One region of the Streptomyces sp. NPDC002386 genome, then DNA from elsewhere that is predicted to be linked to it. Evidence: riboswitches for the same ligand, from Rfam matches in the RefSeq annotation. Region 1 holds a riboswitch; the other holds the start of a gene.
What was found. Region 1 has a riboswitch for cyclic di-AMP ahead of ACWCPN_RS27470 (transglycosylase SLT domain-containing protein). Riboswitches for the same ligand answer to the same signal wherever they lie in the genome.
Positions count from the first base shown of each region.

Region 2: it holds a riboswitch for cyclic di-AMP, as region 1 does, so the genes downstream of both, ACWCPN_RS30240 (M23 family metallopeptidase) here and ACWCPN_RS27470 (transglycosylase SLT domain-containing protein) in region 1, are expected to answer to the same signal.

Region 1 is NZ_JBSFBX010000015.1:82,738-86,138, forward strand. It holds gene ACWCPN_RS27465 (polyprenyl synthetase family protein) at 1-733, opposite strand, end outside; cyclic di-AMP (ydaO/yuaA leader) riboswitch at 1,274-1,453, shown strand; gene ACWCPN_RS27470 (transglycosylase SLT domain-containing protein) at 1,457-1,939, shown strand; gene ACWCPN_RS27475 (HAD family hydrolase) at 2,005-2,817, opposite strand; gene fahA (fumarylacetoacetase) at 3,046-3,401, shown strand, end outside.
Region 2 is NZ_JBSFBX010000018.1:134,229-137,629, reverse strand. It holds gene ACWCPN_RS30245 (alpha-galactosidase) at 1-1,472, shown strand, start outside; cyclic di-AMP (ydaO/yuaA leader) riboswitch at 1,780-1,938, shown strand; gene ACWCPN_RS30240 (M23 family metallopeptidase) at 1,943-2,902, shown strand; gene ACWCPN_RS30235 (SGNH/GDSL hydrolase family protein) at 3,157-3,401, shown strand, end outside.

The DNA of each region.
Region 1 (3,401 bases):
GGATGCCCTCGCGCAGGTCGGTCCCCGGGGTCTTGCCGGACTCGTGCGAGTCGGAGGCGATGTCCAGGACGTCGTCCGCGAGCTGGAAGGCGACCCCGAGCCGTTCGCCGTACTGAGTGAGCACGTCGACGACCGTCTCGTCGGCGCCGGACATCATGGCGCCGAACCGGCAGGACACCGCCACCAGGGAGCCGGTCTTGCCGCCCAGCACGTCCAGGTAGTGCTCGACCGGGTCACGGCCGTCCGAGGGGCCCGCGGTCTCCAGGATCTGCCCGGTGACCAGCCGCTCGAACGCGAGGGCCTGGACCCGGACCGCCTCGGGGCCGAGGTCGGCGAGGATCTGGGAGGCGCGGGCGAAGAGGAAGTCGCCGGTGAGGACCGCGACGGAGTTGCCCCAGCGCGTGTTGGCGCTGTCCACCCCGCGCCGCACGGACGCCTCGTCCATGACGTCGTCGTGGTACAGCGTGGCCAGGTGGGTCAGCTCCACGACCACGGCCGACGGCACGACACCGGGCGCGTACGGGTCCCCGAACTGTGCCGCGAGCATCACGAGGAGCGGCCGGAAGCGCTTCCCGCCGGCCCGTACGAGGTGCTGCGCGGCCTCCGTGATGAACGGGACCTCACTCTTGGTGGCTTCGAGCAAGCCTTCCTCGACAGCCGTCAATCCGGCCTGGACATCGGCTTCCAGAGCCTGGTCCCGCACGCTCAGCCCGAACGGCCCGACGACGGTCACGAGGGGTCTCCTGTCTGCTGGTGTCTGCTGGCGATTACACGGTTTGTCGATAGGTCGCTGCCCTCACTCAAGTCAGCGTATCCGGTCCTGTTTCGATCACCGAGGGCGCCCACCGGTCCGGCACGGACGGCATCGGACCATGATCGGCGCACTGCCGACCACCCGATAATACGGACATTAGGCGCCTTAATGCTCCTTTTGTGGCGCGCTGGAAATCGGCCACACGGCACCCGCGGGGCAGCCGGCCCTCGATTCGCTCTCACTGCCAAATCCCCCATGTCTGATTTGGAATACTTTGCTATTTCGTGAATTGGGTCACGCGCCCCGATCGGGCCCCCGGGCCCGGCCACCACGCGCTTCCCCTTGCCCCGTCGACCAGTTGAGCATTGGCAGTCGCAAAGGATCAAGCACTCAAAACGGAACAGAACAAGGTCAACTTGGTCTTTACGTGAATCCGACACTTGTTCCGGACATGTGCTCTCGCATACGTTCCCGGCCAGTCGAGCGGAACGCCGAATCCTGCCGCCGCCCGGCATCACCCATCCACGAACGCATTCGTACGGCAGGAGCGGGGGACCCAGGTAAGTTCGCCGGACCGGACGACGCGTGTCGTCACCGGAACGGCAAGGGGTGAAGTCGTGCCGCCTCGGGGGCGGCACGGCCGGGCACCTCCCCGCCCGAACCCGACAGCTCACCTCGCAGGCGACGGAGAGGAACCTCGCCATGCCTGCAGCCGCTCAGCCCCGCCGCGTCCGCACCAGCCGCCTCCGCAAGCTCGCCGTCCTCGGCACCGGCGCCGCCGTGCTCGTCCTCCCGGTCGTCGGCGCGACCAGCGCCTCCGCGGCGGACTCCGCCGGTTCGGCCGGAACCACCCTCGCCGGGTACCCGAACAACCTCGACGGCTGGATCCGCGAGTCCCTCGCGATCATGGCGGAGAAGCACATCCCGGGCACCTACAACGGCATCCACCGCAACATCATCCGTGAGTCCTCGGGCAATCCGCGCGCCATCAACCTGTGGGACTCCAACGCCGCCAAGGGCATCCCGTCCAAGGGCCTGCTCCAGGTGATCGACCCGACCTTCAACGCCTACCACGTGGCCGGAACGGCGTTCGACCCCTACGACCCGGTCGCGAACATCACCGCCGCCTGCAACTACGCGGCCGCCCGCTACGGCTCGATCGACAACGTCAACGGCGCCTACTGACCGGCACCCGCGGCGGGGCGCCACCTGACCGGCGCCCCCGCCGCGGGCCGCTGCCCCTGTCCCGGTCATCCTGCCGGGAACAGTCCTTCGAGGACGACGGCGACGCCGTCGTCCTCGTTCGACGTCGTGACCTCGTCCGCGACCGCCTTGAGTTCGGGGTGGGCGTTGGCCATGGCCACCCCGCGGCCCGCCCAGTCGAACATGGGGATGTCGTTGGGCATGTCGCCGAAGGCCAGGGCCTGTTCGGGGGCGATCCCCAGATGACCGGCGGCCAGCGCGAGTCCGGTCGCCTTCGTGACGCCGCACGGCTGGAGTTCCACCGTGCCGGGACCCGACATGGTGACCGTGGCCAGCGAGCCCACCGCCGCGCGCGCCGTCGCCGCCAACTCGTCGTCCGACAGCGTGTGATGGCGCAGCAGGACCTTGCTGATGGGCTCGCACCACAGGTCGTCGCGCCGGTCGACCCGCACGGCGGGCAGGGTCGGGTGGGGCATCAGATACCCGGGCTCGATCAGCGTGAGCCCGTCCACGCCGTCCTGGTCGACGGCCGCGAAGACCTGCCCCACCTCGGCCTCGATCTTGCCGAGCGCGGTCTCGGCCAGTTCGCGGTCCAGCCGGACCGACCACAGCAGGCGGCCGGTGCCCGCGTCGTAGACCTGCGCGCCCTGCCCGCACACCGCGAGCCCCGTGCAGCCGAGGGCGTCCAGGAGCGGCCGCACCCGGGGAGCCGGCCGGCCCGTCACCACCAGGTGCCGGGCGCCGGCCCGGGCCACCCGCTCCAGCGCGGCCAGCGACCGGTCGGAGACGGTGTCGTCGCCGCGCAGCAGCGTCCCGTCCAGGTCGGTGGCGATCAGTGCGTATGCGGGGGGTGCGGCCATGATCAGAGAATACGGACCGCGCGACCCGCCGACTCACCCGGTTCGCGCCGGACTTGGGAGGCTCCCGCGGGGGCGTCACGCCGGGCCCCGGAGCCCCTCCCCGGCCGGCCGCCGGGGCGGACAACCCTTGCGGCACTGCCCAAGACACCTGTCCCGGCCGTAACGTGTGGCGCGATCACATGGAACGCATCGCCATGCATGGCCCGGATGAGAGTGAGGCAGCACCCCATGCCCCCCTTCGACGTCCCCGAGGGCGACCCCTTCGGCCCGCACAACCTTCCCTACGGTGTGTTCTCACCCTCCGGCAGCACGGAGCGCAGGGTCGGGGTCCGGCTCGGTGACCACGTCCTCGACGCGGGGGCGGCGGCCGCCGCCCTCGGCTCGCCGTACGTGTCCCTGCTCGCGCAGGCCACCCTCAACCCGCTGCTGGCCGCCGGCCGCACGGCCTGGTCGGACGTGCGGCGCGCGCTGACGGCGTGGGTGACGGTCCCCTCGCACCGGTCGACCATCGAGCCGCTGTTCCACCCGCTGTCGTCGGTGACCCTCCACCTGCCCTTCGAGGTCGCGGACTACGTCGACTTCTA
Region 2 (3,401 bases), on a different contig from region 1:
TCGCCCTCGACACCGACGCCACCGAGGAACGCGGCGAGGTCTACGGCTGCGCGCTCGGCTGGTCCGGCTCCTGGCGGATCGCCGTCGCCCAACTGCCCGACGCGCGCGTGCAGATCACCGGCGGGGCCGGCCACGACGACTCGGGCCTGCTGCTCCTCGCACCGGGGGAGTCCTACACCACCCCCGTCTTCGCGGGCCTGTGGAGCGACGGCGGTTTCGGCGGGGCCAGCCGGACCTGGCACGCCTACCAGCGCGCGCACGTGATCCCGGACGCCGAGCGGGACCGGCCGGTGCTGTTCAACTCCTGGGAGGCCACGTTCTTCGACATCTCCGAGGAGCAGCAGGCGGCGCTCGCGCGGCGGGCGGCCGGCATCGGCGTCGAGCTGTTCGTCGTCGACGACGGCTGGTTCGGCGCCCGCACCAGCGACCGGGCCGGACTCGGGGACTGGACGCCCAACCCCGACCGGTTCCCGCACGGCCTCAAGCCCCTGGCCGACCAGGTGCACGGCCTGGGCATGGGGTTCGGCGTCTGGGTGGAGCCCGAGATGGTCAATCCGGACAGCGACCTGTACCGCGCCCACCCGGACTGGGTGCAGTACCAGCCGGGCCGCAGGCGGACGGAACTGCGCAACCAGCTCGTTCTCAACCTCGCCCGCGAGGACGTCCAGGAGTATCTGTGGGAGCGGCTGGACACCCTGCTGTCCGGTGCCCCGATCGACTACGTGAAGTGGGACTTCAACCGCTGCTTCACCGACGCCGGCTGGCCGGGGGAGCCGTATCCGCAGCGCCTGTGGATCGACCACGTCCGCGCGCTGTACGCCCTGCTGGACCGGCTGCGTGCCGCCCACCCCGGAGTCGCCTTCGAGTCCTGCTCGGGCGGCGGCGGCCGGATCGACCTCGGGGTGCTGGGACGCACCGACCAGGTGTGGACCTCCGACAACACCGATCCGCTCGACCGGCTCGCCATCCAGCACGGGTTCAGCCAGCTCCATCCCGCGCGCGTGATGGCCGCCTGGGTCACCGACAGTCCGAACACCCAGCTCAACGGCAGGGTGAGCACCCTGCGCTTCCGGTTCGTCAGCTCCATGGCGGGCGTTCTCGGGGTCGGCGGCGACCTCACGGAGTGGACCGACGACGAGCTGGCCGAGGCCCGGCGGTGGGTCGCCCTCTACAAGGAGGTCAGGCCGCTCGTCCAGCGCGGCGAGCTGTACCGGCTGCTGCCCCCGGCGGGAGGTCTGAGCGCCGTCCAGTACGTTCTCGATGACGAGACGGTCGTCCTGGCCTGCCTCCAGGCGCAGAGTTACGGAGAGCCGGTGCCCCGTGTACGGCTGCGCGGCCTCGATCCGACGGCATCGTACGAATGCCGCGAAACGGGCGAGGTGCACCGGGGTGCGGTACTGCTGCACCACGGGCTGACGACCGGACTGCGCGGCGACCTGGACGCGGCAGTCATCCGCCTGTGTCGCATATGACTCCTATGTCCCGATTGGTGCCTTCGTTGTAATTCGGCACGGAATAAAGGCGACTGGGGGAGCGCTGCGTGAGGAGCGTCATAACCGTGACCGTCCGCTGTTCGTCATGTCCACCTAATTCCCGGAGCGCAACGGGAATTTGAACTCGCGGGGCGGGCCGGAATTCACGCACGGTGACCGAGAATTTCCTATTTGGATCTTCTGGCACCTGAACGCCGGGAATCTGTCGCTTGTTTCCCCGCGTTCCGCTCGCTTACGTTCGCCAGCAATCCGGACGGAACGCCGAATCCTGCCGCCGCCCGGAGTCCCACACACATGACCCGTGCACGGCAGGAGCGGGGGACCCATCAGGTACGACTGCCTGTCCCGGTCTCCGCGACAGGCTCGGGGTGCAGCCGCGCACCGCGCGGCCGGGCAGCTCCAGCCCGAACCCGACAGCTCACCTCGCAGGCGCCGGAGAGGAATGCGTCATGCCCGCGAAGGGTAAGCACCGCCGCCCCAAGTCCCGGCGATTCACCCGCTCCGTCGCCGTCGCCGGAACCGGTGGCGCCGCACTGGCCCTGCCCCTGCTGGGTGCCACCGGAGCGCACGCCGCCACCGCGCAGCCCGTCTCCGGAAAGGCCGTGCAGTCAGTGGCGCAGGCGTCGGCCGGCAAGACCGCCGCGCAGAACGCCTCCGGCGTACGCACCTACACGGTTAAGTCCGGCGACTGCCTCGCGAAGATCGCCGGCGAGCAGCATGTCGGCGGTGGCTGGCACCGGCTCTACGCGGACAACCGGCAGGCCGTCGGCGAGAACCCGGCGCTGATCCACCCGGGTCTGAAGCTGTCGCTGGGCAGGAAGGCCGCCGCTCCGACCCGCGCCCAGACCCCCGCCCCGGCGCGGTCCGCGCAGCCGTCACAGGCCCGGGCGCAGGCCCCGGCGAAGGCCGCACCGGCCGCCCCCGCCACCCAGTCGTCCCCGGTGGCCCGGGCCACCCAGGCCGCCGCCCCGGCCGCCCCCGCCACCCAGGCCGCCCCCGCCACCGGCTACACCCTCCCGGTCGCCGCCCCCACCATCGGCACCGCCTACCACGTAGCGGGCAGCATGTGGTCCAGCGGCTACCACACGGGCGTCGACTTCGTCGTCCCCACCGGCACCCCGCTGAAGGCCGTCGCCGCCGGCACCGTCGTCTCCGCCGGCTGGGGCGGCGCGTACGGCAACCAGGTCGTCATCAAGCTGAACGACGGCTACTACGCCCAGTACGCCCACCTCTCCCAGCTCTCGGTTTCGGCCGGCCAGACCGTGACCCCCGGCCAGCAGGTGGGCCTGTCCGGCGCCACCGGCAACGTGACCGGTCCGCACCTGCACTTCGAGATCCGCACCACCCCGGAGTACGGCTCGGACGTGGACCCCGTCGGCTACCTCCGCTCGCACGGCGTCGCCCTCTGAGCCGTCCGGGCCGAGGGACGCCCTCCTCGACACCACCTGCCTGACACGGCTCCGAAGGCCGGACCCACGATCCCCGGGTCCGGCCTTCGGTGTGTCCGGACGACCCCCGTACCGGCCGTATTCCTGGGTTGGCAAACTCTTTAAGGGTGTCTCATCTCACCGCTCGTCAACCCCTGCCTACGGTCGCGTAGGTCACATCCGAAGGTGAATCATGGTCCGACGTGGCAGACGATTCGAAGAGTGACAACACATCAGTGATCGGGTCGTACGTGGCGGTGGGGGACAGCTTCACCGAGGGCGTCGGCGACCGCGGGCCCGACGGGGCGTTCGTCGGGTGGGCCGACCGGTTCGCGGTCCTGCTCGCCGACCGGCGGCCCGAGGGCGACTTCAACTACACCAACCTCGCGGTCCGCGGGAAGCTGCTCGACCAGATCGTCGAGCACCAGCTCCCGAAGGCCGTCGAAATGGCCCCGGACCTCGTCTCCTTCTGTGCGGGTGG